Regions from separate parts of the Bacillus nitratireducens genome, predicted to be linked through region 4. Evidence: riboswitches for the same ligand, from Rfam matches in the RefSeq annotation. Region 4 holds a riboswitch; each other region holds the start of a gene.
The links. A riboswitch is a leader RNA that binds a small molecule or an ion and turns the genes downstream of it on or off. The one in region 4 is predicted to bind S-adenosylmethionine.

Region 1: linked by a shared signal. The riboswitch ahead of Q3V31_RS15090 (bifunctional homocysteine S-methyltransferase/methylenetetrahydrofolate reductase) and the one ahead of Q3V31_RS22065 (LLM class flavin-dependent oxidoreductase) in region 4 are both predicted to bind S-adenosylmethionine.
Region 2: linked by a shared signal. The riboswitch ahead of metK (methionine adenosyltransferase) and the one ahead of Q3V31_RS22065 (LLM class flavin-dependent oxidoreductase) in region 4 are both predicted to bind S-adenosylmethionine.
Region 3: linked by a shared signal. The riboswitch ahead of Q3V31_RS04170 (YezD family protein) and the one ahead of Q3V31_RS22065 (LLM class flavin-dependent oxidoreductase) in region 4 are both predicted to bind S-adenosylmethionine.

What each region holds. Positions count from the first base shown of each region.
Region 1 is NZ_JAUMJO010000003.1:604,052-611,655, reverse strand. It holds gene metH (methionine synthase) at 1-1,635, opposite strand, end outside; gene Q3V31_RS15090 (bifunctional homocysteine S-methyltransferase/methylenetetrahydrofolate reductase) at 1,635-3,467, opposite strand; SAM riboswitch class I at 3,538-3,647, opposite strand; SAM riboswitch class I at 3,850-3,959, shown strand; gene metI (cystathionine gamma-synthase/O-acetylhomoserine thiolyase) at 4,054-5,166, shown strand; gene metC (cystathionine beta-lyase) at 5,163-6,326, shown strand; gene Q3V31_RS15075 (cysteine hydrolase family protein) at 6,489-7,001, shown strand; gene Q3V31_RS15070 (ArsR/SmtB family transcription factor) at 7,399-7,604, shown strand, end outside.
Region 2 is NZ_JAUMJO010000003.1:114,685-122,288, reverse strand. It holds gene Q3V31_RS12495 (phosphatase PAP2 family protein) at 1-502, shown strand, start outside; gene Q3V31_RS12490 (glycosyltransferase family 4 protein) at 515-1,657, shown strand; gene Q3V31_RS12485 (molybdenum cofactor guanylyltransferase) at 1,944-2,543, opposite strand; gene Q3V31_RS12480 (MogA/MoaB family molybdenum cofactor biosynthesis protein) at 2,540-3,049, opposite strand; gene Q3V31_RS12475 (hypothetical protein) at 3,317-3,496, shown strand; gene Q3V31_RS12470 (hypothetical protein) at 3,503-3,682, shown strand; gene metK (methionine adenosyltransferase) at 3,724-4,923, opposite strand; SAM riboswitch class I at 5,093-5,214, opposite strand; gene pckA (phosphoenolpyruvate carboxykinase (ATP)) at 5,443-7,029, shown strand; gene Q3V31_RS12455 (ATP synthase subunit I) at 7,512-7,604, opposite strand, start outside.
Region 3 is NZ_JAUMJO010000001.1:787,152-794,671, reverse strand. It holds gene lysA (diaminopimelate decarboxylase) at 1-1,079, shown strand, start outside; SAM riboswitch class I at 1,197-1,305, shown strand; gene Q3V31_RS04170 (YezD family protein) at 1,378-1,521, shown strand; gene Q3V31_RS04165 (phosphoadenylyl-sulfate reductase) at 1,609-2,313, shown strand; gene sat (sulfate adenylyltransferase) at 2,353-3,489, shown strand; gene cysC (adenylyl-sulfate kinase) at 3,502-4,095, shown strand; gene Q3V31_RS04150 (nitrite/sulfite reductase) at 4,107-5,729, shown strand; gene Q3V31_RS04145 (DUF3906 family protein) at 5,739-5,939, shown strand; gene cobA (uroporphyrinogen-III C-methyltransferase) at 6,024-6,800, shown strand; gene Q3V31_RS04135 (sirohydrochlorin chelatase) at 6,802-7,520, shown strand, end outside.
Region 4 is NZ_JAUMJO010000006.1:21,519-29,122, reverse strand. It holds gene dhaS (dihydroxyacetone kinase transcriptional activator DhaS) at 1-111, opposite strand, end outside; gene dhaK (dihydroxyacetone kinase subunit DhaK) at 290-2,041, shown strand; gene Q3V31_RS22090 (FMN-dependent NADH-azoreductase) at 2,268-2,909, opposite strand; gene Q3V31_RS22085 (RrF2 family transcriptional regulator) at 3,120-3,626, shown strand; gene Q3V31_RS22080 (DAK2 domain-containing protein) at 3,818-3,988, shown strand; gene Q3V31_RS22075 (DUF4352 domain-containing protein) at 4,109-4,666, opposite strand; gene Q3V31_RS22070 (hypothetical protein) at 4,907-5,113, opposite strand; SAM riboswitch class I at 5,371-5,477, shown strand; gene Q3V31_RS22065 (LLM class flavin-dependent oxidoreductase) at 5,560-6,618, shown strand; gene Q3V31_RS22060 (ATP-grasp domain-containing protein) at 6,611-7,567, shown strand.

The DNA of each region.
Region 1 (7,604 bases), on a different contig from region 4:
ACGGCCCGCGGGCGGTAAACCAAATGATATATTACTTACACCTAAAATCGTTAAACATTCTGGTAACGCTTCTTTAATAAGACGAATTCCTTCTATAGTCGCTGCCGCTGAACCTATATATTCTTCATCACCTGTCCCTACAGGAAACACAAGCGCATCAAAAATAATATCAGATGGACGTATGCCATACTTCTTCGTTAGTAACTCATAGCTTCTTTTCGCAATTTCTATCTTTCGTTCTGCACTAACTGCCATACCGTCTTCATCAATTGTTCCTACAACTATAGCGGCACCGTATTTCCGAAGAAGAGGTGTCACTTTTTCAAAACGTTCTTCTCCATCTTCTAAATTAATAGAATTGATAACACCTTTTCCTTGAATATAAGTTAGAGCTCTTGCCATAACATTTTCATCTGTTGAATCAATCATAATCGGTACTTTTAATACTTTCGTAACTTCTGCCAAGAATCTTTCCATATCTTCTATTTCATCACGGTCAGGGTCTGCCATACAAATGTCAATAATATGAGCATTCTTCTTCACTTGCGCTCTTGCCACTTCAGCTGCCTCTTCAAATTTTCCTTCTGCTATTAATCTTTTAAACTTGCGTGATCCAATTACGTTCGTCCTTTCTCCAACAAATAACGGTCTCATAGAGTCATCATATTGCAACGCCTCTAATCCACTAACTCCATGCCCTTCTCGTTCATGTTGCTCACGCGGCTTAAGAGATGCTAACGCGGATTTCATTGCTCTTATATGTTCTGGTGTTGTGCCGCAACAACCACCGATAATATTAATCCATCCTTCTTCAGCAAATCGCTTCACTTTTTCAGCGAGAGAAGATGGAGATTCATGATAATGTCCATCTTCATCAGGAAGACCTGCATTTGGATAACAAGAAATATAACACTCCGATAAATCAGATAAGGAACGAATATGGTCTCTCATAAACTCTGGACCAGTCGCACAGTTTAATCCAACCGATAACGGCTTCATATGCTCTATCGATAAATAAAAGGCTTCTATCGTTTGCCCCGCTAAAGTCGTTCCCATCGGTTCAATCGTTCCAGAAATCATAATAGGAACCGTTTTATTTAGTTCATCAAAAGCTGCTTGAATTCCAATATAAGCAGCTTTCACATTACGCATATCTTGACTCGTCTCCACAAGTAATACATCAATTTCACCTTTCAATAACCCTCTCGCCTGCCTTGTATAGGCCTCAATCAGTTCCTCAAATGTAACTCCTCCTGTAACACTAATTGCTTTCGTTGTCGGCCCCATCGCACCTGCAACATATACTTCCTTCCCGCTTTCTTTAACAGCTTGCTTCGCCAATAGTGCTGCCTTTTCATTTAGTTCTTCATCTAAATGAGACAGCTCATAATCACTTAATACGATATTTGTCGCCCCAAATGTATTTGTTTCAATGATGTCAGCTCCAGCTTCAATATAAGCTTTATGAATCTTTAAAATAACATCCGGCCTTGTTTCTACTAAATATTCATTACACCCCTCGTAATCTTCTCCTCCGAAATCTTCCGCAGTTAAGTCCTCTTGTTGTATCATTGTCCCCATTGCACCATCTAATATTAAAATGTTATTTTTTAATTTTTCTTCTATACACTTCATCAATTAATACCTTCTTTCACTTCTTGCTTTTCTCTCACATATTTAACAAGATGTTCTGTAATTTCATATTTTAGAAATGGTGTAATTAGATAGATACCGTTAAAATATTTCATCGCCGCATCGATCAACTCTTGTGAAATACGAATCCCTTCCTCAATAGCTGCCTCTTTCGTTTCGTGTCCATCCATTCTCTCCCTTATTTCTTCAGGAAGGGTAATACCCGGCACCTCAAAATGGAGAAAGTCTGCATTCCGCTTACTTACTAATGGCATAATTCCAATAAAAATAGGTTGTTCCAAATGTTTTGTTGCTTCATATACTTCTTCTATTAAAGCAACATCATATATCGGCTGTGTTAAGAAATATTCAGCCCCAGCATCTATTTTTCGTTCCATTCGCTTTACCGCTGCTTTTAAATGCCTTACGTGGGGATTAAATGCGCCGCCTACAGAAAATCTTGTTGCCGGTCCAATGGATTTCCCTAAAATGGAACGTCCATCGTTCATTTCTTTAATCATTTTAATTAACTCTATAGAGGACAGATCATATACAGAAGTTGCTCCCGGAAAATCACCAACGCGCGCTGGATCACCAGTTAAAGCTAGCACTTCCTCCATCCCTAACGCCGATAAACCTAATAAATGAGATTGTAGCCCAATGACGTTATGGTCTCTACACGTTAAATGAGTCAATACCGGAATATCATGCTTCGTTAATAATGCACCCATTGCCATATTAGAAACGCGAGGCGATGCTAATGAATTATCTGCTAGAGTAATAGCGTCTGCCCCAGCTCTTTTCAGTGCTCTTGCCCCTTCAAAAAAACGCTGCGTGTCTAATGTTTTCGGTGGGTCTAGTTCCACTACAACTGTCGTTTGTTTCTTTGCTTTTTCTGCTAGAGTGACGTGAGATTTCGAACGTTTCTCGTGTGTATGAACTACTTTTGGTCTTTGAATCGTGTCCTTTTCTATTACAGGCGTAACATTTAGAGTAGCACGCTTCATACTTTCAATATGTTCTGGAGTAGTACCACAACAACCACCCAATAACCGAATACCTTGCTCAATAAATTTCAGTGTCATCGCTTCGAAATAAGCCGGACTTCCCTCATATACGTAACGTCCCTCCACATAATTCGGGAGACCTGCATTTGGATATGCTGACAAGTAGCCATTCTGCGGAATCGATATCATTTTAAAAGCTTCCGTCATATGAAGTGGTCCTAGTTGACAGTTCAATCCAACAACATTTGCACCGTAATCTATAAGCTGCTTTAATATTTCATTGACATCATTTCCATTTTGAGTCGTACCTGCTTCATGTAACGCTAATTGAGCAACAATCGGAATATTTGTTTGCTTACGCAATACTTTAACGGCATGAAGTAATTCAAATTCATCGTAAAAAGTTTCTAATAGTAATCCATCAACCTGTTCTTCTAGTAAAGCACCTGCCTGTTCAAGTAGCATAAACTCCCTTTCCATATCAGTCGTTGTAACAGCTCCAATATGTTTCATACCACCGATTGTTCCTAAAATTGCATTTCTTTCTGTAACAGATGCTTTCGCAATCTTCACTGCCGCTTTATTAATTTGAACAACTTGATTTTCTAAGCCATACATACGTAATTTCGCCTCATTTGCTCCATACGTATTTGTTTGAATCACATCTGCACCAGCAGCTACATATTGTTTATGAATCGATATAATTAAGTCTGGATCAGACAAATTCAATTCTTCAAAACTACTTTGCAAACCATGTGAATGTAATAACGTTCCAACCGCACCATCACCTATTACAATTCCTTTTGATAATAAATCTAGTAACTTCACGAATCTCCCTCATTTCTATCAATATAAAAACCCCCTCTTCACTTTGAAGAGGGGGACATAATTGTTCCGCCTCTTATTATGCAAAACATTCGTTTTGCAGGTATTAGCACCGTTTCAAACATTTCGTTTGAAGGTTGCCGGGTTTCACAGGGCCTTTCCCTCCACCGCTCTCAATAAGAGTTGTCTTTATTATTTTATTTATGTAGCTAAAAGGAAATACGTTCCCCTTTTAACAATGTTTGTTAATTTTTTATAAATTTAGCATGCACAAATATAAAAGTCAATGACACTTGCGGAAAAATAAAAATTATTTAAAATAAAGTTGCAATTCAATTAACTTTTGTTGTAAAGTTAAAAACATAATAAAAATTTCATACGAACATTCTTATCTAGAGAGGTAGAGGGACTGGCCCTATGACGCCTCAGCAACCATTAACATTTGTTAATAAGGTGCTAATTCCAGCAAATTGTGAAAGATTTGACAGATGAGAAGAAGACTCTATTCAATCCGAAAGCCTTCTTCTTAGAAGGCTTTTTTTATTTTATATTCAACTACTGGTTCAATTTAAAAAGGAGGAATTTTTACATGTCAACTATCGAAACAAAACTAGCACAAATCGGAAATCGTAGCGAAACTACAACAGGAACTGTTAATCCACCCGTTTATTTCTCAACCGCTTATCGTCACGAAGGACTTGGTAAATCTACCGGCTTTGACTATTCACGAACTGGAAATCCAACTCGTGGTCTTTTAGAACAGGCAATCGCAGACTTAGAATATGGCGAACAAGGTTATGCCTGTAGTTCAGGTATGGCAGCTGTTCTCCTCGTCCTTTCATTATTCCGTTCTGGAGATGAACTTATTGTATCCGAAGATTTATACGGGGGAACGTATCGCTTATTTTCCGAACACGAAAAAAAGTGGAATGTTCGATGTAGATACGTAAATACACAATCTATTAAACAAATTGAGCAAGCTATCACAAATGAAACGAAGGCTATTTTCATAGAAACTCCGACTAATCCATTAATGCAAGTTACTGATATTGCCGCTGTCGCAACTGTAGCGAAAAGACACGGACTACTTCTTATCGTAGATAACACATTCTACACGCCTTATATACAGCAGCCATTAACAGAAGGTGCTGACATCGTACTTCATAGTGCAACGAAATATTTAGGTGGACATAATGATGTATTAAGCGGACTTGTCGTTGCAAAAGGAAAGGAACTTTGTGAGGAAATCGCTCATTATCATAATGCCTCTGGTGCTGTCTTAAGCCCATTTGACTCATGGCTATTAATTCGTGGCATGAAAACTTTAGCGCTTCGCATGAAACAACATGAAGAAAATGCGAAAGCAATTGTTGCTTATTTAAATGATGAAGATGGTGTGACAGATGTATTTTATCCAGGAAGAGGCGGCATGATTTCGTTTCGCCTTCAAGATGAAACATGGATTAATCCATTCTTACAATCTTTATCCTTAATCACATTTGCTGAAAGTCTTGGTGGTGTAGAGAGTTTAATGACTTATCCAGCAACGCAAACGCATGCTGATATTCCAGAAGAAATCAGAACGGCAAACGGTGTATGTAATCGTCTTCTTCGATTCTCCGTCGGCATTGAAAATAGTAACGATTTAATTCAAGACTTAAAGCAAGCCATTAAACTTGTAAAAGAAGGTGTAAGAATATGAGTTATTCTATCGATACACTCCTACTACACAACCAATATAAACATGACTCGCAAACAGGAGCTGTTAACGTTCCCATTTATAACACATCAACATTTCACCAGTTTGACGTAGATACTTTTGGGAAATACGACTATAGCCGATCGGGTAATCCAACTCGTGAAGCTCTTGAAGATATCATTGCTTTATTAGAGGGCGGAACAAAAGGATTCGCATTTGCATCAGGAATTGCAGCGATTTCCACTGCATTTCTCCTTCTTTCACAAGGTGATCACGTACTCATTTCAGAAGACGTATACGGAGGCACTTATCGAATTATAACTGAAGTACTCTCTCGTTACGGTGTTTCACATACATTTGTAGATATGACAAATGTAGAAAAAGTAAAAGAAAATATTAAACCAAATACGAAGCTCTTTTATGTAGAAACACCTTCTAACCCACTTTTAAAAGTGACAGATATTCGTGCTGTTTCTAATCTTGCAAAATCTATTGGTGCTCTTACTTTTGTTGATAATACATTTTTGACACCACTATTCCAGAAACCACTTGATCTTGGCGCCGATGTCGTTCTTCATAGTGCCACAAAGTTTATTGCTGGTCATAGTGATGTTACTGCCGGATTAGCGGTTGTAAAAGATGCCGAACTCGCTCAAAAACTTGGATTTTTACAAAATGCATTTGGCGCTATTTTAGGACCTCAAGATTGTTCTCTCGTACTTCGCGGTTTAAAAACATTGCATGTACGTCTCGAGCACTCCGCTGCTAACGCCAATAAAATTGCACATTATTTACAAGAGCATGCTAAAGTCCAAAATGTCTATTATCCTGGCTTACAATCACATCTTGGCTATGATATTCAACAATCTCAAGCTACATCAGCCGGAGCTGTCCTATCTTTCACTTTACAATCAGAAGACGCACTCCGCCAATTTTTATCGAAAGTTAAACTACCCGTTTTTGCGGTTAGTCTAGGGGCTGTTGAATCTATTCTTTCCTATCCAGCAAAAATGTCACATGCCGCTTTATCACAGGAGGCACGTGACGAAAGAGGCATTTCTAATTCATTGCTTCGTTTATCTGTCGGTCTTGAAAATGTTAACGATCTAATATCCGATTTTGAAAATGCCCTTTCTTATGTAGAAGAACCTGTAAATGCATAGAGAGAAAAGAAGATATGAAATTAAGTTTTCATATCTTCTTTTTATGTTTTTGAGTATATTTCTTACTTTTCGTATAGTTCATAAAAAAACGATAGAGCACCATCTATTTCCAAGTAATAAATTAATTGATATATTAAGAAGTAAAAAAAGGGGCAAAAAATAATGGATACTTGTGCAGATGTTTTAATCGTTATTGATTTACAAAATGGGGTATGTTATAGCGAAGAACACTTATTTGACTTACAAAGCTTACTTTCAAAAGTAAATAAAAGAATTTCTTCATACAGAAAATCAAATAAACCAATCATTTTTGTTCAACATTGCGATGATGATTTAGTACCTGAAAAAGAACTTTGGGCTATTCATGCTGATCTAGATGTTCAAGAACAAGATTTTTTTGTAAGAAAAACACATGCAAATTCATTTTATAAAACAAACTTAAAAGAGATTTTAGATCAATTATCCGTACATCGTATTGAATTCTGTGGTGCCCAAACAGAATACTGCATGGATGCTACGATTAAATTTGCCCACGGACTAGGATACGAAAACTTCATGGTACAGAAAACAACCTCTACGTTACATAATCCATTTATGTCGGCAAAAGAGACAATTGATTTTTATGAGAATATATGGAACCATAGATTTTTAAAGTTGATAAAAGATGAGCTCTAGAATAAATGACTCAAATATTTAATCATCACCATAAGGAAGCTGATTATAGTCAGCTTCTTTTAACCTGTTCTATATTCTATATATATCATTACAATTCCTTTGTCATATTATTTTAAAAATTTCGTATATTCATTTGAAAGAATAAGAAAATCATGATAAAATTGTGTTACAAATATATCTATATCTTTCAATTTTTAAAACGCATCAAAATTTTCACCCAAAAGTGTCATTTTACAAAACCGTACAAATTTATCTATTTTATTTACATCAGGGTCTCTTTTCTTACAATTTCTTTACTTTAGGACTTTTTTTCTGCAACAACTGTTTTCTTTTCTTTAATTTTTTGGTATGTATAGTATGGTATGGTATAACAGCTCACACGGAGGTGGAAAAGAACATGTTAGAAACCTTTCAAAAAGAAATAGAACTATATGAAAGCAATGCAGAATTATTGAAAGTGCTTGCTCATCCTGTTCGCTTATGTATTGTAAAAGGATTAATTGAACGTGGCCCAAGCAATGTTTCTACAATGTACACTGGCTTAAACATGCCACAATCTACAATTTCACAGCATTTAGCAAAGTTAAAAAGTGCTAAAATCGT
Region 2 (7,604 bases), on a different contig from region 4:
ATGTTACATTTTCAAAGGAATTAATCGCTACTTTGATCAAAAAACATTAAACATCTTTTTCAGCAATATTACCCATATCGGTGGTGCTACATTCTCCATTGCACTCACACTTTTCTTTTTAATTTTCGCAACAGGGAATTTGCATCAAGCTGCAATTGCAACTGCTATTTCTTTAACAATTAGCCATATTCCAGTGCAAATATTAAAAAGATGGTATCCACGAAAACGTCCTTATTTGACAATTCAGGATGCAAAATATCCAGTTCATCCATTAAAAGATCATTCTTTTCCATCCGGACATACAACGGCTGTTTTCTCTGTCCTCATTCCATTTATTTGCTATAATCCAAACTTGCTTGCTTTTCTATTACCGTTAGCGCTATGCGTCGGTATTTCCCGTATTTATTTAGGGCTTCATTATCCGTCAGATGTATTTGTAGGCATGTGCCTCGGCACTTGCTCTGGCATCATCTCTTTTTATCAACTCATTCCACTCATGTAAAGGAGCGATATGATGAGAGTCGCCATATTTACCGATACATTTACACCACAAGTCAACGGTGTGGCGAAAACTTTGGAACGTTTAACTAAATATTTTCAAAAAGAAAATATCGCCTATTCTGTTTTCGCCCCTCAGCATACGGCTGAAGATAATTTCGTAGCGAATGTAAATAAAATGAGAAGTATCCCGTTAACAATATTATATCCAGAATGTCGCCTTGCCTTTCCTACTCCGCGCATTAAACGGGAACTTCTTGCCTTTAAACCCGATATCATTCATATTGCTACGCCTTTCAATATGGGACTTTGTGGGTTATATTATGCAAAAAAGTTAAATATCCCGGTTGTCGGTTCTTATCATACTGATTTCGATGCTTATTTACGCTATTACAAAATCGAATTTCTCTCCAATATGCTATGGAACTATTTAAAGTGGTTTCATAGTCATATGCAAAAAAACTTTGTGCCTTCTCCTGAAACATTACATCAATTAAAGAAGAAAGGATTTCAACAGCTCTATATTTGGGGACGTGGTGTAGATTGTACTCTCTTTCATCCAACTTACAATAAAGACCTATTCCGAAAAAAATATAATATTACAGCGAAATATATTCTTTCCTACGTCGGGCGCCTTGCTCCTGAAAAAGATATCGACACTCTTCAAACACTTATTCAAACGACGAACAAAGAACGTGACGATATTCATTGGCTCATCGCTGGAGATGGTCCTCTCGCAAAGGGCCTACATGAAAATGTCTCAAAAACAAATATAACTTTTACTGGATATTTACAAGGCGCGAATTTAGCTGAGGCCTATGCTTCCTCCGATCTAATGGTATTTCCATCTGCTACTGAAACATTTGGGAACGTCGTACTGGAGTCACTCGCATGTGGTACACCTGTTATTGGTGCAAATAGTGGCGGGGTTAAAAATATTATTATAGATGAAAAAAACGGATTTCTATGTGAACCAAAAAATGAGGATTCATTTTTATCATCTATTTATTCTTTATTAAATAATGAAGAAAAATTAAAACAAATGGGAGTTGCCGCCTCTTCTTATGCGAAATCACAAAGTTGGGATGAAATCTTTCATAGTTTATTTAACCAGTATGAAGAAGTTCTTCACCAAAACGAAGCAGAACTATTGGCTTAACACTTAAATAAACTCCCTGCAATGAAAGACAGGGAGTTTATTACACAATTATAAATTTTAGTCTAATAAATGGTACACAAGGTGAAGCATAACCTTATTTCTATATTAATTATAACAGAATCATACATAACTAAACAGACTTGTAATAAAAACCCATAAAAATTAATATATGGTTATACAGTATTTTTACTGTATAACGATTTTAAGAGATTCCCCTTAAAATCTACTTACTCACATACCTGTATACAGCAATTGTTCCCCAATTTCTGTATATCAAAAAAACCTTTCATTCATTTGAAAGGTCTTTTTGAGCCTGCACATATTCTTCTTTCGTATTCACGTTTATAAACCAATCTGCATTCGCTTGTACATCTTCACCAGCAATATATTTCACATTACATTGTGATAAAAGCTGGCCCATACTTCTTTTTTCGTCTTGAAGCAAAGCATAAATTTTTTCTTTCACACGGTTATGATACGCTGCAAGTAACGGTTGTTTTCTTCCATTAATAATAGGGACAACCGCATCATATTCATCGCTCGTTTGCTCTAGTAAAATGGTAAACCATTCATGCGAAACATTTGGCACATCGCAAGGCATAATAGCATACCAATCTGCTTCTATATATTCCATTCCTGATACAATTCCAGCAAGTGGTCCATTTCCTTTATAATGCGGAATATCTTCTATAACAGGAACTTGTACGAATTGCTCTACTCGCTCTTTTATATCGGAGTGACTAATGACTACAACTTCTTGCAACGCAGTTGTCATCACTTTCACAATATGCTCAACGAAAGTAGTCCCCTTCCAAATCGCTAACGCTTTCGGCTCACCAAATCTACTCGACATACCGCCCGCTAATACAATTCCTGCAATTTTCATTGACGATGCAGCTCAAATGTAATATGACCTAATTCCGGTAAAATTAACTTGTTCATCGCAAGACGAACCGCTCCGCTAGACCCTGGCACCGAAAAGACAACTTTGCGCCCAATTGTACCGCCGATCGCTCTACTTAACATTGCGCTGCTTCCGATATCTTCTAAGTAACTTATCATACGGAATAACTCACCAAACCCAACAATTTCTTTATCTAATAACACTGACACTGCTTCAATCGTTACATCACGTTTCGTAATACCAGTTCCGCCATTTGTTAGCACGACATCAACATCTTCCCTATGATAACCAGCTAACACTGCTTGCTGAATACTCTCTTTATCATCTTTTACAATTTCATAAGAGGTCACTGTATGACCCGCTTCTTTTAATAATTCATGTAATAGTTGTCCGCTCTTATCCGTCTCTTCTGTACGTGTATCAGAAATCGTCACGATCTTGCAGCGCACTTCTTTTGGCGCTTGTTTTTTATGTTCAGTTACACTCATTTTTCATCTTTCCTTTCTTAAAAGCTTTTCTTCATTTTATCATACATACCTTTACACAATTCTGTATGAAGCCACCGATACGTCATGATACAATATAAGTATGAACACCCACAAAAAGGAATTTAAATAGGCATACTATTTCCATTTCTTATACTCCTAGCTTTCACATCATTAGCTACTATTTATCTCTTCTTATGTTCTCTACATAATAGGTTTAAGCTTAGTTTTAAAATTTACAATACAAAACAATTCGGAGGTTCACATACTATGGAACTTTATAAAAAATTAACAACAACATTCATCCTCTTATTTGTTGCTTCCATCACTGTCGGATTTTCCTTAAAAGGCGCGATTCCATACGCTACATTAGTGAGTATTATATTCGCAACGCTATTTTTACTGAGCAGTGCTTTTTGCGCAGGAAAAGCGCATCAACTGAAAGGGTGACCGTCTATGTTCCGTAAGAAACCTCCCCTTTGCAAATCATGCGAAAAGGAAATACAAACGTATGAAAAAGCATGGATTCATATGCCATTTCCGGCAAGTGGTATGACAAACATGAGAAAATATATTGAGCTAGACGGCGAAGTTTATTGCAGTTCCTGCATCCAAATAGCAAATAAAACCAAATAAAAAAAGCTTTGCGCACACAGCGCAAAGCTTTTTTTCATATATTATAGACCAGCTTGCTCTTTTAAAGTAGCTGCTTTGTCTGTACGTTCCCATGTAAGATCTACATCAGTACGTCCGAAGTGGCCGTAAGCTGCTGTTTGTTTGTAAATTGGGCGACGTAAGTCTAGCATTTTAATAATACCAGCTGGGCGAAGATCGAAGTTGTTACGAACTAGTTCTACTAGTACGTCTTCAGATACTTTACCAGTGCCAAATGTATCAACTGAAATTGATACTGGTTGCGCTACGCCGATTGCGTATGCAAGTTGTACTTCTGCTTTGTCAGCAAGACCAGCTGCTACGATATTTTTCGCAACATAACGAGCTGCATATGCTGCTGAACGGTCAACTTTCGTTGCATCTTTACCAGAGAATGCACCGCCACCGTGGCGAGCGTATCCACCGTAAGTATCAACGATGATTTTACGTCCTGTTAAACCAGCATCACCTTGTGGTCCACCGATTACGAAGCGGCCAGTTGGGTTAATGAAGAATTTCGTTTCTCCATCCATTAATTCTGCTGGAACTACAGCTTTAATTACATGCTCTTTTAAATCGCGATCGATTTCTTCCCATGTAACATCTGGATGATGCTGTGTAGAAATTACAATTGTATCTACACGTACAGGTTTACCATTTTCATCATACTCAACTGTAACTTGCGTTTTTCCATCCGGACGTAAGTATGATAATGTGTCATCTTTACGTACTTCAGTTAAACGACGAGCTAATTTGTGAGCAAGCGAGATTGGAAGTGGCATTAATTCTTGTGTTTCATTACATGCAAAACCAAACATTAAACCTTGGTCTCCTGCACCAATTGCCTCAATCTCAGCGTCAGTCATTTGACCTTCGCGTGCTTCTAGCGCTTGGTCAACACCCATAGCGATGTCAGCAGATTGCTCATCGATAGATGTTAAAACTGCACAAGTTTCTGCATCGAATCCGTATTTTGCACGTGTGTAACCAATGCCTTGAATTGTTTCACGAACGATTTTCGGAATGTCTACGTAAGTAGAAGTCGTAATTTCCCCCGCTACCAATACTAAACCAGTTGTTACAGTTGTTTCACAAGCTACACGTGCATTTGCGTCTTTTGATAAGATCGCATCTAAAATTGAATCAGAAATTTGGTCACAAATTTTATCTGGATGTCCTTCAGTTACAGACTCAGATGTGAACAGATGACGTTTTTTTGTCATGTGGTAAACCTCCCTACAGTAATTGTATATATTGTACGGAACTCATCCTTAATTTGCCACAAACTGCGACATACATTTATTCTCCCACACAAGCATACAGAAAAACCTTTCCTACTTAATATAGAGGAAAGGTTTAATTTGCTACTTGCATACTGCTTTTTGCCCTTTGCTCTTATCGTTCGAGACCATTAGCCTCGCACAGGTTTTAGCACCTATTCACCTGTATTTACCACTACAAGTGAGGTTGCTGGGCTTCATCGGGCCTGTCCCTCCGCCAGCTCGGGATAAGAGAGTATCCGTCCCAACCTATACTAAAGAAATGATATTCATTTGTCAATTAATATTCACATTTTCCTGAAAGTTTTTCTCAATACGTATAGAATGAAATATTAATAAGGAACTAATACATTCACACAAACAAAAATAAATAAATAGTATACATTATTTATATAATTGTGTTATACTCTTGATGGGGATTACGAGAAATATTTCATTAAATGAAAAGGATGGTATATAAATATGAGTACTGTGAATGTCCAAATTGGTTTACATGAATTATTGAACGGAAGCAATGCACAGATTCAACTAAGTGTTCCGCAATTAGTGGAAAAAGTATTAATGCGAAATGAAGGGAAATTAACTTCTACTGGTGCCGTTTCTGCTTCAACAGGAAAATACACAGGACGTTCTCCTAAAGATAAATTTATTGTGAAGGAAGCATCGGTTGCCGACAAAATTGCTTGGGGAGCTGTGAACCAACCGATTTCTGAAGAACATTTTAATAAATTATATACAAAAGTTTTAGAATACTTAAAAGAAAAAGAAGAGTTATTCGTCTTCAAAGGATTTGCTGGCGCTGACCGCAACTATCGCCTACCAATTCAAGTTGTTAACGAATACGCATGGCATAATTTGTTCGTACATCAATTATTTATTCGTCCAACTGAAGAAGAATTAACAACTCATGAATCAGAGTTTACAATTGTTTCTGCACCGAACTTTAAAGCAGATCCAGTAATTGACGGTACAAACTCTGAAGCATTCATTATGGTTTCATTCGAAAAACGTATCGTACTAATTGGTGGTACAGAATACGCTGGAGAAATGAAAAAATCAATCTTCTCTATTATGAACTTCTTACTACCAGAACAAGACATTCTTTCTATGCATTGCTCTGCAAACGTAGGTGAAGAAGGCGACGTAGCACTATTCTTCGGTTTATCTGGAACAGGTAAAACAACATTATCCGCTGATCCAAACCGTAAATTAATCGGTGATGATGAGCACGGTTGGTCTGATAACGGCGTATTCAATATTGAAGGCGGTTGCTACGCGAAATGTGTAAACCTTTCTCATGAGAAAGAACCACAAATCTTCGATGCAATCAAATTCGGTTCAGTTTTAGAAAACGTTGTCATTGATGGTCAAACACGCATCGCTGACTATAACGATACTACTTTAACAGAAAATACACGTGCTGCATACCCTATGCATGCGATTGACAATATCGTACTACCAAGTGTTGCAGGACATCCAAATACAATTATTTTCTTAACTGCTGATGCATCTGGCGTATTGCCTCCAATCAGTAAGTTATCAAAAGAGCAAGCTATGTACCATTTCTTAAGCGGTTACACTAGCAAACTAGCAGGAACAGAGCGCGGCGTTACATCTCCGCAAGCTACATTCTCAACTTGCTTTGGTTCACCGTTCTTACCACTTGATGCATCTCGCTATGCTGAAATGCTTGGTGAAAAAATCGAGAAACATGATGCGAAAGTATTCTTAGTAAACACTGGCTGGACTGGTGGCGAATACGGCGTTGGTAAACGTATGAACTTAGGTTATACTCGCGCAATGATTCAAGCAGCATTAAGCGGCGAACTTGCAAAAGCTGAAACTGCGAAACACGACATCTTCGGTCTTGAAGTTCCACTTCACGTACCAGGTGTACCTGACGAAGTATTGATGCCTGAACAAACTTGGGCTGATAAAGATGCTTACAAAGTGAAAGCAATTGAGCTTGCAAACGAATTCAAAGCAAACTTCAAAAAGTTTGATAGCGTTTCTGAAGATATTATTAACTTAGGCGGCCCAATCGCTTAAGTATAAACTTTCTGTTGGAATAACCCTTTTACTCATATGAATAAGTGTCGTGTAACCGTAAAGTTCCGCGTACTCACCGACAAAACCCAATGCGGCTTAACGGTTACACACACTTACATAAAAAAGAAGCTTACGTGAAAAACGTAAGCTTCTTTCTATATATTATTTAATTTATCCACGTACAAATCACGGCTTCAAACACATAAACTCTTTTTCCACTTACTACATCGCTCTGGTTTCACATCGTATGGGAGCAAAAAAAGCCCTAACCGCTTCTACCAACAGCTAGATCCTCTTTTCTATCTAAAAAAGTTCCAAACCTAATTTTCAATTTATATACTCAGATTTTCATACATACAAACCACAGCTTCGAATACATAAACTCTTTTCCATTCTGGTTTCACACCGCACTGGAACAAAAAAGGCCCTGACCGCTTCTATCCATCGCCGGATCCTCTGTTCCATCTAAAAAAGAAGCTCTTTTAACTCTTTGTTAATTCTTCCTCATTTTTCATACTATAGTAGCCTAAATTCACAACGATTAAGAAATAACCACCCAGAATCCCTACTGCAAA
Region 3 (7,520 bases), on a different contig from region 4:
AGAATATGTCATTAGATGTTGTTTCAGGAGGGGAATTATATACTGCGCTTCAAGCAGGATTTCCAGCATCGCGCATTCATTTTCACGGCAATAATAAAACAGAAGAAGAGATCGTGATGGCTCTTCAGGCGAATATTGGTTGTTTTGTCGTAGATAATTTCTTGGAATTAGAAATTTTGCATGATTTAGCAGTGCAACATGGAAAGTTTGTGAACATATTAATCCGTGTAACGCCAGGAGTAGAGGCACATACACACGAATATATAACAACAGGTCAAGAGGATTCGAAATTTGGATTTGGTGTTTCAAATGGTCAAGCGATGCAAGCAATTGAGCTAGCTTTGCAAAAATCAAATTATAATGTGCTAGGAATTCACTCGCACATCGGATCACAAATATTCGAAACGGCTGGTTTTGTTCGAGCAATTGAAGTACTACGTCAATTTTTAGAAGAAGTGAGAGAGCGAACAAACTATGTAGTGAAAGTATTGAATGTAGGCGGAGGTTTCGGTATACGTTATACGGAGTCTGATACACCGTTAACACTTGAAACGTATGTGGAGGCTGTAACAAGTACGATAAGAGAGCAGTTTACAGTATGTGAATACCCGCTTCCAGAAATATGGATTGAACCAGGCCGTAGTATCGTAGGTGATGCTGGAACAACAATTTATACAGTCGGATCGGTGAAAGAGATTCCTGGTATTCGGAAGTATGTTTCAGTCGATGGTGGGATGACAGATAATTTAAGACCAGCTCTATATGGAGCCCGTTATGAGGCGATGTTGGCGAATCGAGGGAATGATGAAAATGAAGAACTCGTTTCGATTGCTGGGAAATGCTGTGAAAGTGGAGATATGCTGATTTGGGATATTAACTTACCGCAAGTTGCTTCTTCTGATTTACTAGCAATTTCTTGTACGGGGGCATATGGGTACTCGATGGCGAATAATTATAATCGTATTCGTAGACCAGCTGTCGTCTTTGCAAAAGGCGGGACGTCACAAATTGTCGTAGAACGTGAAACATATGAAAATATCATTGGGAACGATCGCATACGTATTAAAGAGCTGGTGTGAATGAGAAAGAAGGAGTTGTCTAGTAAAGGCAACTCCTTTTAAAAAAATAAAAATAATTAAATATATCGGAAAACTAGGATTGAAAAAAATCAGAATTGTGATAAAATACAAATACAAAGCTTATCAAGAGAAGCTGAGGGAACTGGCCCTACGAAGCTCGGCAACCTGCTTATAGAAAGCAAGGTGCTAAATCCAGCAAAATGGAGTCCATTTTGAAAGATAAGGTAAAATATATTACCGAACAGTCTTTTCGAAATGGGAAAGATTTTTTTTATGAATAAAAAGGGGGGCTGTTCGCGTGAGTGTACGGGAACATTTTGATGAAGTATCTGAGAAAATTCAAGCGATGCTTGCTGATATGAAATATGGCTCAATTACAATTGTTGTGCAAGATGGAAAAGTGATTCAATTAGAAAAAAGTGAAAAAGTACGTTTAAAGTAAAAAGCGCTGACTAGAAAAACTAGAGGCGGTTTTAATCTATTTTTAATAGGTTAAAGCCGTCTTTTTGCTTTTACAGGGGGAAAAAATATGTTGACGTACGAAACGTGGAAAGAAAATAGTGTTTCATTTTCTGAAGAAGATGAAACGAAAGGCGCTCTGTCAGTATTAAGTTGGGCTTATAAAGAGTATAAGGATGAGATTGTATACGCATGTAGCTTTGGAGTAGAAGGTATGGTATTACTGCACCTTATAAACCAAGTAAATCCATCTGCTAAAGTTGTATTTTTGGATACAAATGTTCATTTTCAAGAAACGTATGAATTAATTCAAAAAGTGCGAGAACGATTTCCTTCATTAAATATTATGGAAAAACAGCCGGAACTTACACTTGATGAACAAGCGAAGTTGCATGGTGAGAAGTTATGGGAAAGTAATCCGAATCTTTGCTGTAAGATTAGAAAAATTTTACCGTTAGAAAAATCATTAGCAGCGGAAAAAGCGTGGATATCGGGCTTAAGAAGGGAACAATCAGAAACGCGTAAGCATACAAAGTTTATAAATCAAGATCATCGTTTTCAATCTATTAAAGTTTGTCCACTCATTCATTGGACGTGGAAAGAAGTTTGGCGATATGTATACAAATATAACTTGCCGTATAATCAATTGCATGATGTTGGATATCCAAGTATTGGGTGTGAGAAATGTACATTACCTGTAGGAGATGGTGGTGACTCAAGAGATGGAAGATGGTCGGGGAAAATGAAGACAGAGTGTGGCCTTCATTTTCAATAAGATAGATTTTGAAATAAAGCTAAGAAGGGATATAAAAAGATGAGTACAACAAATGAATTAGTAAACCGTATTGATGAAACATATGACATATCGAACATTGTAAAAGAAATTGAGCTAGACAAAATTGCGCTTAGTGATTTAGAACTTCTGGCGACAGGAGGATATAGTCCACTTACAGGATTTTTAGGAAAGCAAGATTATGATTCAGTCGTAGAAAAGCTTCGTTTAGCAAATGGTAGCGTGTGGAGTATACCGATTACATTACCTGTAACAGAAGAAGTAGCAAAAAGTCTGAAAGCCGGAGAGGAAGTAAAACTTGTTAACGATGGAAATGTATATGGTGTCATTCAAATAGAAGATATTTTTGTACCTGATAAAGAAAAAGAGGCGTTACTTGTATATAAAACGACGGATGAGGCCCATCCAGGAGTGAAGAAATTATATGAACGACCAAATGTTTACGTTGGAGGAGCTATTATTCTTACAAAACGTTTTGGGAATAATCCATTTCCTTCTTATCATTTAGATCCAATTGAAACGAGAGGAGAATTTAAAAAACGTGGTTGGAAAACAGTAGTCGGATTTCAAACGAGAAACCCAGTACATCGTGCCCATGAGTATATTCAAAAGTCTGCTCTTGAAATTGTAGACGGTCTCTTTTTAAATCCACTCGTTGGAGAAACAAAGTCAGATGATATTCCTGCTGATGTAAGGATGGAAAGCTATGAAGCACTGCTTCAAAACTATTATCCGAAAAACCGTGTCTTTTTAGGCGTATTTCCTGCAGCAATGCGTTACGCAGGACCAAGGGAAGCGATATTTCATGCACTAGTAAGAAAGAACTTTGGTTGTACCCACTTTATTGTAGGGCGCGATCATGCAGGAGTAGGAGATTATTATGGGACTTATGAAGCACAAGAAATTTTTACGAACTTTACAGTAGAAGAGTTAGGAATTACGCCGCTATTTTTTGAACATAGTTTTTACTGTACGAAATGTGAAGCGATGGCTTCAACGAAAACGTGTCCGCATGGAAAAGAAGACCGTGTCATCTTATCAGGTACGAAAGTACGAGAAATGTTAAGGAATGGTGAGATTCCGCCAAGTACATTTAGTCGTAAAGAAGTAGTGGAAGTGCTAATTAAAGGTCTGAAAAAAGAAGTAGTAACAGAATAGGGAGAGAATGAGATGGATACGAATATTACTTGGCATACAGCTTCTGTTTCAAAAGATGAGAGAAGAGTGAAGAATGGGCATCACAGTTTTGTAGTTTGGTTTACTGGTTTATCTGCTTCGGGTAAATCTACAGTAGCGAATGCGGTTGCTCGTAAACTGTTTGAAAAGAATATCGGAAATTATGTGCTAGATGGGGATAATATTCGCCAAGGTTTAAATAAAGATTTAGGTTTTTCTGAAAGTGATCGTATGGAAAATATAAGACGTATTGGTGAAGTGGCGAAGCTATTTGTTGATCAAGGAACTGTTGTCCTTACAGCGTTTATTTCACCATTTCGAGTAGACCGAAAACAAGTTAGAGACCTTTTGATAGCGGATGAGTTTATAGAAGTGTTTGTAAAATGTCCAATTGAAGAGTGTGAGAAACGCGATCCGAAAGGACTTTATAAAAAGGCAAGAAAAGGTGATATTAAAGAGTTTACAGGTATCGATTCACCGTATGAGGAACCAAAACAAGCAGAATTAATTGTAGAAACGCACAAGTATTCTATTGAAGAATGTGCAGAACAAATTGTGAAGTACTTACAAGAGCGTAGTTTCATATAGGGGGATAAAAGATGAGTTATGAAAAAGTGTGGGCTAATAATGAAAAATTAAATCAAACAGAGAAAAGGAAATTAGAGAAAGACGGATTAGAAATCTTTAATGATATTCCTTACTATGCGGAGAATGGATTTGAATCTATTCCGAAAGAAGAGTGGGACGCTTTTAAATGGGCGGGATTGTATTTGCAAAGACCAAAAGAAGCGGGCTATTTTATGATGCGTGTCAACATTCCTTCTGGAATTATTACAAATGCGCAGGCAGAGGTGCTGGCTTCCATTGCTAAAGATTATGGGCGTGATGTGTTAGATATTACGACAAGACAGGCGATTCAGTTTCATTGGTTAGAAATTGGGCAAATTCCGGATATTTTTAAGAGGCTAGCTAGAGTTGGTTTATCTTCAGCGGGGGCATGCGGTGATATTACGCGTAATATTACGGGAAATCCACTTGCTGGAATTGATGGAAATGAACTATTTGATACAACATCGATTGTTAAAGAAATATACGATTACTTCCAACATAATGAAGAGTTTTCTAATCTACCACGTAAATTCAAAATGTCTATTAGTTCTAACATTTATAATTCAGCAAATGCAGAGATTAACTGTGTGGCGTTTACACCTGCTACGAAAGAAATAAATGGTGAGAAAAAGGTTGGGTTTCATATAAAAATAGGCGGAGGATTATCAGCTCGTCCATACTTAGCGGAAGAATTAGATGTATTCGTTTTACCAGAAGAAGTGAAGGGGATAGCAATTGCAATTGCTACTATATTCCGTGATTTTGGATATCGTGAAAAGCGTCATTTAGCACGTTTGAAATTTCTTGTTGCTGACTGGGGTGCGGAGAAATTTAAAGAGAAACTAATAGAGTATACAGGAACATTGCAAAGTAAAGGGGAAAGTGCACTCAAAGGATGGAATGCAGGATACTTTTATGGCGTCCAAGATCAAAAACAAGAAGGGTTAAAATATGTCGGTTTTAATGTGCCGGTAGGGCGTTTACATGCAGAAGAAATGTTTGAGATTGCTAGAATTGCAAAGCAATATGGAAACGGGCAAATTCGTACTTGTAACTCACAAAACTTCATTATTCCGAATGTTCCGCCAGAAAATGTTGCAGGATTATTAAGTGAACCGTTGTTTGAAGCAATTTCAGCAAATCCGAAATCGTTTATCGGTCATGCGGTTTCATGTACTGGTATTGAGTATTGCAATCTTGCGTTAGTAGAAACGAAAGAAAGATTACGTAAAATCGCAGAGTACTTAGATACACAAATCGCACTCGATGTTCCAGTTCGAATTCATATGGTAGGATGCCCGAACTCATGTGGTCAACGTCAAATTGCTGATATTGGTTTGCAAGGGATAAAACTGAAAACGAAGGAAAAGGGAATCGTTGAGGCGTTTGAAATATATGTAGGCGGAACGCTATTAGACGGAGGAGCATATAACGAAAAGTTAAAAGGGAAAATAGATGGAGAAGATTTGCCTGATGTTCTCGTATCATTTTTGAATTATTTCCAAAAGAATAAACTACTAGCCGAAACGTTTTATGATTTCGTCGGACGTGTTGGAGTGGAAGAATTACAAATTGTACTAAATCGTGTATTAGAAGAAGTAATAGCGTCTTAGGAGGGCAATATGGACTTATATCGATTTGAAGCTGTATTAGTAAACAGTATTGTTCCAATTGTTGTCGTTGCTCAGAGTGAAGAACAGGCATTTAAGCTTGCGGAAATTGAGCTTGAAAAACATTTTTTACCGTTACCAGAAGTGAAAGAGATTTCTTTGTTTGAAAAAAAGAAGATTCGAAAAGGAGCGGCATTTGTTATTCATGAGTAGAGAACATGTAATACGAAATAATAGTAACTTCCATTCGTGATGAAGAGTGGAAGTTTCATTTTATAGTAGAAATGAGGAGAGATGATGGGGAAGGTTTATATCGTTGGGGCGGGTCCTGGTGATCCGGATTTAATTACTGTTAAAGGGTTGAGATGCATCGAGAAGGCGGATGTTATTTTGTACGATCGTCTCGTAAATAAAGAATTGCTTTCTTATGCAAAGCCTGAAGCGGATTTAATTTATTGCGGGAAACTCCCAAATTATCACACGATGAAGCAAGAGACAATTAACACATTTCTTATTAAATATGCGAAAAAAGGAAAAGTTGTAACGAGACTTAAGGGCGGAGATCCATTTGTATTTGGAAGAGGTGGAGAAGAAGCTGAAGCGTTAGCGAAGCAAAGTATCCCATTTGAAATTATTCCTGGTATTTCAGCTGGGATAGCTGCTCCTGCTTACGCTGGAATTCCAGTAACGCACCGCGATGCAAGTGCAAGTTTTGCTATTGTGACAGGGCATCGGAAAGAAGGTGCTGAAGAGGAAGTGAAGTGGGAAAGTTTAGCGAAAGGTGTGGATACATTAGCGGTCTATATGGGGGTTAGTAATTTACCTTATATATGTGAACAACTTATAAAACATGGAAAAGATCTAAGTACACCTGCCGCTATCATTGAGTGGGGGACGACATCTATGCAGCGTACTGTTACAGGGACGTTAGGAACAATTATAGATGTTGCTAAAAAAGAAAAAATTCAAAATCCAAGTATGATTATTATTGGAGAAGTTGTCCGTTTTCGAGAAAAGATACATTGGTTTGAGAAACAAGCGGAAAATGCATATCCAGTAAGTGGAGTATTGTAAAATGAAGGCTGTTTTGTATATATGTCATGGAAGTCGTTTGAAAGCAGCAAAAGAAGAAGCGGTTGCATTTATTACGTCATGTATGAACCGTGTAGAGGCAAATATTCAAGAAGTTTGTTTTTTAGAGCTAGCGAGTCCTTCTATTGAAGAAGGATTTCGTACATGTGTGAAGCGTGGTGCTACAGAGATTGTCGCTATTCCTGTTTTTTTATTAGCGGCAGGACATGTAAAGAAAGATATTCCGCTTGAATTACGAAAGTTAAACGAGGAATATCCGGGTATCAAAATAGTGTATGGTAATCCATTTGGTGTATCAGAAGTGCTTGTAAAAGCGGTATATAACGGAAGTGGCATTAAAGACTATGAAGAAGAAGTAACACTTTTGCTCGTTGCAAGAGGAAGCAGTGATCCGGAAACTTTACAAGACATGAAGTGGATCTCTTCTTTATTTCAAAAAGAAGAGAACATTAAAGAGGTGGAAATTTGTTATTTAGCAGCTGCGGAGCCAAAGTTTGAGGAGAAATTGAGGGAAGTTGTAGAACGAAAAGAAAAGAGCGTTGTTGTACTACCTTATTTATTGTTTACAGGCTTACTTATGAAACATGTTGAGAAAGAAGTGCGTCAATATGAGTTGGAAGAGATAAAAATAAGTCCATATTTAGGGAAGAATGAAGCGTTTCGAGAGATGTTAATTCAGAAAACAGAGGGAATATTGGAGGG
Region 4 (7,604 bases):
TTGACAGTGTAACATAATATCGCTCACTGATATTTTATGAAACGACTCTGTTTCCATTAAATACTTCAATGAATTTGCGATTATCTTTTTAGAAATTATAGAAGAGGTCATCTCAATCATCCCTAGAATGTTAGTAATATGAAAATCCTACCTACAAATGAGAGCAGTGTCTTTAGACAGATTGTCCATTTTGTCCGTTTACTATAAAACGCTTTCATTTTAACATGAGTAGTAAGAAGAAGATTTCAAATATATCACAATATATTAAAGGAATTGAGGGAGAATCACAATGAAAAAGATTATAAACAAACCAGAAACATTAGTAATGGAAATGTGCAACGGAATGGTTATGGCTCACCCAGAGCTTGAGCTTTTGAAAAAATATAAAGTCATTAAGAAGAAAGAAATGAACGAAAATAAAGTAACGTTAATTAGTGGCGGCGGTAGTGGTCATGAGCCAGCGCATGCAGGTCTAGTCGGAAAAGGAATGTTAGATGCGGCAGTGTGCGGAGACGTGTTTGCTTCTCCTTCACAAATCCAGGTGTATCAAGCAATTAAAGAAACAGCTAGTAAAAAAGGAACGTTATTAATTATTAAAAATTACAGCGGCGATATTATGAATTTCAAAAACGGTGCGCATTTAGCGACGGAAGATGGAATTGAAGTAGACTACGTAAAAGTGGACGATGATATTGCGGTAGAAGATAGTCTGTATACAGTAGGACGCCGCGGCGTTGCGGGAGTTATTTTAGTTCATAAAATTGCCGGCGCAGCAGCGGAAGCAGGTATGGATTTAGGAGCGGTGAAAGCTGTCGCAGAAAAAGCAGCTGCTAACGTGCGTACAATCGGTTTAGCGTTAACTTCTTGTACAGTTCCAGCGAGCGGATCACCTACTTTCACACTTGCGGAAGATGAGATGGAATACGGCGTAGGTATTCACGGTGAACCAGGTATTAAACGTGAAAAAACGATGTCAGCAGATGAATTAGCTAACCGTATGACAAATGATCTTGTAAAAGATTTAGGAGTAAAAGATGGTGAGGAAATCGCACTTCTAGTAAATGGTTTTGGCGGAACACCACTGCAAGAACTTTACTTATTTAACAACGCAGTGACGAGAGAACTAGCTGCTAGAAGCATTAAAATAAACAGAGTATTCGTTGGTAATTATATGACGAGTATTGATATGGCTGGTATGTCTTTAACAGTAATGAAACTAGACGATGAGCTAAAAACATTACTATCGAAAGAATGTAATACACCAGCGTTTAAAGTAGATGGGCCAGTTGAAAGTGTTGAGTACGTGAATGTGCTTGAAGATGTAGAAGAGAAGGAAGTTTCCTTTGAAATAGAAACAGCGGAAGAGCATGCTGTTATTAAAAATAATGTCATTACATTAAACAATATGATTTATCTAGTTGATAAAATGAGCGACGTTATTATTAAAAACGAAGTACCGTTCTGTGAATTAGATACACATGCAGGGGATGGCGACTTCGGAATGAGTGTAGCAAAAGGATTTAAGCAATTAAAACGTGAGTGGCATTCTATTGTAGATCAAGAGAACGTAACGATCGGATCATTCCTTGACGGTTGTTCGATGATTATTATGGAACATTGCGGCGGCGCATCTGGTCCAATTTGGGGCGGAGCATTCCGCGCAGCTAGTAAAGCAGCAGGCGAAAAACGTGAGTTAACAGTGAAAGAATTCGCTGAAATGTTACAAGCAGCACTGCAAGGCATACAATCTATCGGTGAAAGATCATTCGGAAGAGGAGCGGTAGTTGGTGACAAAACACTTGTTGACGCACTTGCTCCATGTGTAGACTCTTGGTTAGCTAGCGCTTCAAACGAAGTAGACGTGAAAACTGCCTTTGAAAAAGGAGCAGAAGCAGCCGTTAAGGGAGCAGAGTATACGAAAGAAATCGTAGCTCGCATGGGCCGCGCCGGTACAGTTGGTGAAAGAAGTTTAGGCTATCCTGATGCAGGTGCACATGCGCTTGGAGTTATCTTTACGGAGATTGCGGGTAGTTTGAAATAGGAGTTAGAAAATCCCCTCTGCCTTATGGTGGAGGGGATTTTTATTTATAACCATCATTCTTCCAGTGAAAAAATTTATCCCGCGTTAACGGACAGTAAAACTCCCACCTCAAAATTCAGTTGGAGCAAAGAAGTTAGGTGGGAGATCAACTGTCCGTAAACGTCCGATTGGTTCAACTAATAATCAGTGGGGGATGAACAAGATCCCCACTGATTAAAGTTTCACTTTATTTGTTAGCCAATCTAGAAGCTGCTTCTTCAACTTCTTTATATGCATTTTGTAATACTTCATTTGGATCTAGTACTGCTGTTCCTTGTGCACGAACGATTTGATAATCTTCAATACCAAGGAAATTAAACATTGCTTTTAAATATTTATGAGAGTATTCCACTTCTGTATACCAATCATCATTTGTATAGATTCCTCCACTTGCTTGTATAACAAGCATTCTTCTTCCATCTTTAAGTAGTCCCACTGATCCAGTTTCAGTATATTTAAATGTTTCACGTGCAATCATGATATTGTCCATGTAATCTTTTAACTTTGATGGAATATTAAAGTTGTGCAAAGGTAATACGATCACATACGTATTTGCACTTTTAAATTGTTGTAAAATTTCGGACATACGCTCTGTTACTTTTTGTTCTTCATCAGTTAACTTCTGTCCATTTCCTTGCTTTTCCCATGCGCTTAAAACAGTTTTATCTATCATTGGTACTACATCATCGTATAAATTAATCTGTTCAATCGTTTCATTATTAGGAATTAATTCTTTATAAGATTCTAAAAAGTGGTTAAGAACCTTAATGCTGACTGATGATGTATCATCCACTTTCGGATGTGCGTTTATGATAAGTGTTTTGTTCATTTGTATTTCCCCTTTTTAAAAGTTTTTACGTTTTAATTGTCGACCGTATTAATCGTCGATTAATACGGTCTTTAATATAAGCTCTGAAATTATTTTTGTCAAATGAAATACATACTATTCTAAAAGAGCCTTTTTTTATTTGACTAAAATTCTAAATGGTCCTAAGATACAATTTGATAACCCTTAAAATAAAAAGCAGGTGATTTGTATATGCAATATAGTGTTGGGGTTGAATATGCCTTGCATTGCCTAGTTTATTTAATTAATACTCCTTCCAAGGAAAGTGTTGGAATAAAAGATTTGGCAGAGTTTCAAGGACTTTCTGAAACATTTCTTTCAAAAGTTTTCGGTAAATTATCTAAAGCTGACATTGTGAATTCTGTCCCAGGTGTAAAGGGAGGATATAGGTTAGCTAAGTCTCCAGAAGATATCTCTTTTTGGGATGTAATAGAAGCCGTCGAAGGCCCAAAACCTATTTTTCAATGTAAAAATATTGTACAGAATGGTCTACTATATCGAGACGACGCTTGTAATTCTTGTGACCCTAGCAATTCTTCTTGTACAATTAACTTAGTAATGCTTGAAGCAGAAGAACACATGCGTGAGTTTCTTCGTAAAAAGACTCTTGCATGGTTAGATAAAGAACTTGATATTGTTTTACCTGAAAAGATAAGGGTAGATACTCGTGAATACTTCAAACAAAAAAAACCTAACTAAATCGCCATGACGAATTAGTTAGAGTTTTTTTGTTTTTTTATATTAATTCCATCATGTGAGTACTTCATCACAAATTCCTTCTTTAAATATCACATTTAATTAACTCATAAAGTTTCAAATTGATTAACATTAAAATTCTAAAAAATACAATTTTATTTTCGTAAAAAGTAAATGAATTTATGTGTTCAGATATTTTAAATATAGTGAAAATTGCCTTTGAAAAAGGAGCAGAGTATACGAAAGAAATCGTAGCTCGCATGGGCCGCACCGGTACAGTTGGTGAAAGAAGTTTAGGCTATCCTGATGCAGGTGCGCATGCGCTTGGAGTTATCTTTACGGAGATTGCGGGTAGTTTGAAATAAGAATTAGAAAGTCCCTCTGCCTTAGGGCGGAGGGACTTTTATATATTCTTCATTTGTATCTATATCAAATTTTTCAGTGCTTTTTGCTTATTTGAGAGATGTCTTCAATTAAATTGTATTTTAGACTAAGTTTTTTTGTGATTGCAGCTTATCAATTTTCCAGTGTGCTTCTAGAGATTCTAAAGAGCTTTCAATATAAAACATATATTCATCTGCGGTACCTGGTACTTCAAAAGCTATTTTTAATTCTACTGTTTCATTTGGTTTAACTTGTATATCAGAAGGGTTTTGGTCAAGTACCTTTCCTTCATAGGCCTTTCCGTCTTTTTCATCTTTTAGGTTATATTTTAATTCTGATAGTCCAATCGTTTGACCTCGTACATTTTTTACAGAGACATTAACAACGACGGAATCGTTGCTATCATTTAAATATGCACTTTGAACCTCAGTCAAGTAATAGCCTCCCTTAGCACTCTCACCAACTAATAAAATACCTTGTTCCAAGCGGCTCATATTTTCTTTTTCTTCAAAATTTATTAATTCTTCATTTTCATTTTTTGCGGTTGGTTCTTCTATTGGACCATTTTCAACGGTGCTATCTTTTTTATCTTGTGTGCAAGCAGCCGTAACACTGACTAATACTAGAATTAAAGTAAGTAATATGAATGATTTTCTCATAAAATTGATCTGTCTCCTTAAGTTTTTCAATTTTGTGCAACTATACATATTATAAAGCGATTCTATTAATATTAACATAATGTCTCATTATTGGATTAAAATAGGGGATTTTAGACACTTTATTCTTGTTTTTTATTAATATAATTGGTGTATTTACTCTAGTTGTAGTGAAATCGTCCGTTGTTATCATTCCTACTGTATCATTAATAAACATCTTCATAATATATAATTAGTATTATTTTATTCTTCAAATATCTCCGGCTTCTCCACTCTAAATGATTTCACCTCACCACATTCTAAACAAAATGTAGTTAATAGTTTGGAACGTTTCCCCACTGAAAAGAGCCTACTAGAATCATCTTCACAAACATATGCATGATAGGCAAATCCAACTCTGCCTTCTTTAAATGTAGTAGAACCACAATTCTCGCATCGTTTATTTTTCATGCTACTAACACCTCTTTTGGTTCGTATTTATTTTGATGTGTTTTTACGATAGAAGTAAAGTAATTTGGTTATACATGATGTTTTCGACATGATACAACATACCCCTTTATATATTCGCAAGTAAAACAACATAATACCCTTATAAATCTCTATAACAATATGGTTTTCCATATATCATTTAATATTTATCGGAAAAATAAGTATTAAAATATTGTTTTTTATTATTCTGATGATTATAATAAATGGAAATCAAACAATTCTTATGTTGAGAAGTGGAGGGACGGGCCCTATGAAACTTCGGCAACCTCGTTTTAGACGAAAGGTGCCAAATCCTGCAGGTGAAAAAACACCTGAAAGATAAGAGCGGTTCACTTAGTCAAGAAGGCTACTCTTATTTCGATAAGAGTAGCTTTTTTTATGACTAAAAGTTAAAGGGGGAATAGGTAGTGGAGTATGGTTTTTGGTTACCGATTTTTGGGGGATGGCTTCGAAATGTAGATGATGAATCTATGCCGCCTACGTTTGAGTATGCAAAACAAACAGCGCAAGCGGCAGAACAATTAGGTTTTTCAACAACTCTTATTGCAGAATTAAATTTAAATGATATAAAAGGTGTGTCAGCACCAAGTTTAGAGGCGTGGACAACTGCGGCAGCACTTGCAGCAGTGACGGATAAATTAGAGATTATGACAGCTGTAAGACCTGGCTTTCATAATCCAGCTGTTACAGCGAAAATGGCAGCGAATATCGATCAATTAAGTAATGGTCGTTTTACATTGAATGTAGTTTCAGCATGGTGGGAAGAAGAAGCAAGACAGTACGGCGGGGTATTTACCGCACATGATGAAAGATATGATCGCACGGAGGAATTTGTAACAATTTTGAAGGAACTTTGGAAAGAAGAAGTGTTTTCTTATAAAGGGAACTTTTATGAGCTTCATCATACACATTTAAGTCCAAAACCTGTGCAGAAACAAGGCATTAAGCTTTATGCAGGTGGTGAGAGTGAGCGAGGAAAAGAGGTCATTGTAAACCACGCGGATGCATATGTAATGCATGGCGGAACGGTAGAAGAAGTATCTGTGAAAATAGAAGATATGAAGAATCGTAGAAAGAAAGTTACAGAGGAGCCATTGCAGTCATTCGGGCTTGCCGCTTACGTCATTTGTCGTGATACAGAAGAAGAGGCATTAGAAGAATGGAAACGCATAACGGATGTGAAAGATGATGCTTTAGGTTATGCGGGTTACCAAGACTTTATTAGTAAATCGCATTTGGAACAGCAAGTGAAGCTCAATGATTATTCCGTATCTAATCGTGGGTTACGTCCTAATTTAATCGGAACACCAGAACAAATTGCAGAAAGGATACTTGCTTTTGAAAAAGTGGGTGTTACGTTATTACTTTTACAATTTTCGCCACAGCTTGAAGAGATGAAACGATTTTCTGAAAAAGTGATGCCATTAGTTGAAGCAAAAAGAAAGGAATGGATTACAAATGAGTAAAATTTACATATTACATGAGAATAAGGAATGGACGAATCATTTAGTGAAAAGGTTGGAAGAACTGGAGTTACCGTATGAGGAATGGCTTTTAAATGAGGGAACACTGCCGTTAGAACAAGAACCTCCCCAAGGTGTTTTTTATAGCCGCATGAGTGCTTCTTCACATACGAGAGGGCATCGATATGCACCTGAGCTGACTGAAGGGGTTCTTGCTTGGTTAGAGGGGTACGGACGAACAGTATTTAATGGGTCTCGTGCATTACGTCTTGAAGTAAGCAAATTGAATCAATATGCAGCATTAAGAAAATTTGGGATACAAGTGCCGAAAACAATTGGTGCTGTTGGCCGTGATCATATAGTAAAAGCGGCAAGGGAGTTAGGGGAAGTACCGTTCATTACAAAGCATAACCGTGCAGGTAAAGGCCTTGGTGTTCAGCTGTTTCATTCCATTGATGCTTTAGAACAATATTTGGATGGTCCGGCGTTTGAAGAACCCATTGATGGAATTACTTTAATCCAGCAATATATTGAAGCGCCAGAACCATATATTACACGTTGTGAGTTTGTAGGCGGCGAGTTTGTATATGCGGTTAAAGTAGATACATCAGAAGGATTTGAGCTTTGTCCAGCAGATGCGTGCTCTATTCACGATGCTTTTTGCCCAGTAGGAGAAGAGAGTAAGAAAGAGTCGTCATCAAAATTTGAAATTATATCAGATTTCCAAGAGCCGATTATTGAGCAGTACAAAGAGTTTTTGAAAGAAAATGAAATTACCGTCGCTGGTATTGAATTTATTCGCAGTTCGGATGGAACAATTTATACGTATGATATTAATACAAACACAAACTATAATTCTGATGCAGAGTCTGTAGCGAATCAATTTGGTATGCTGGAGCTTGCTAAATTCCTTGGAATAGAATTAGAAAAACAAGTAGAGTCAGTTAAATAATGTTGATTGAAAAATATGGTTCTGGTGCAAATATAGG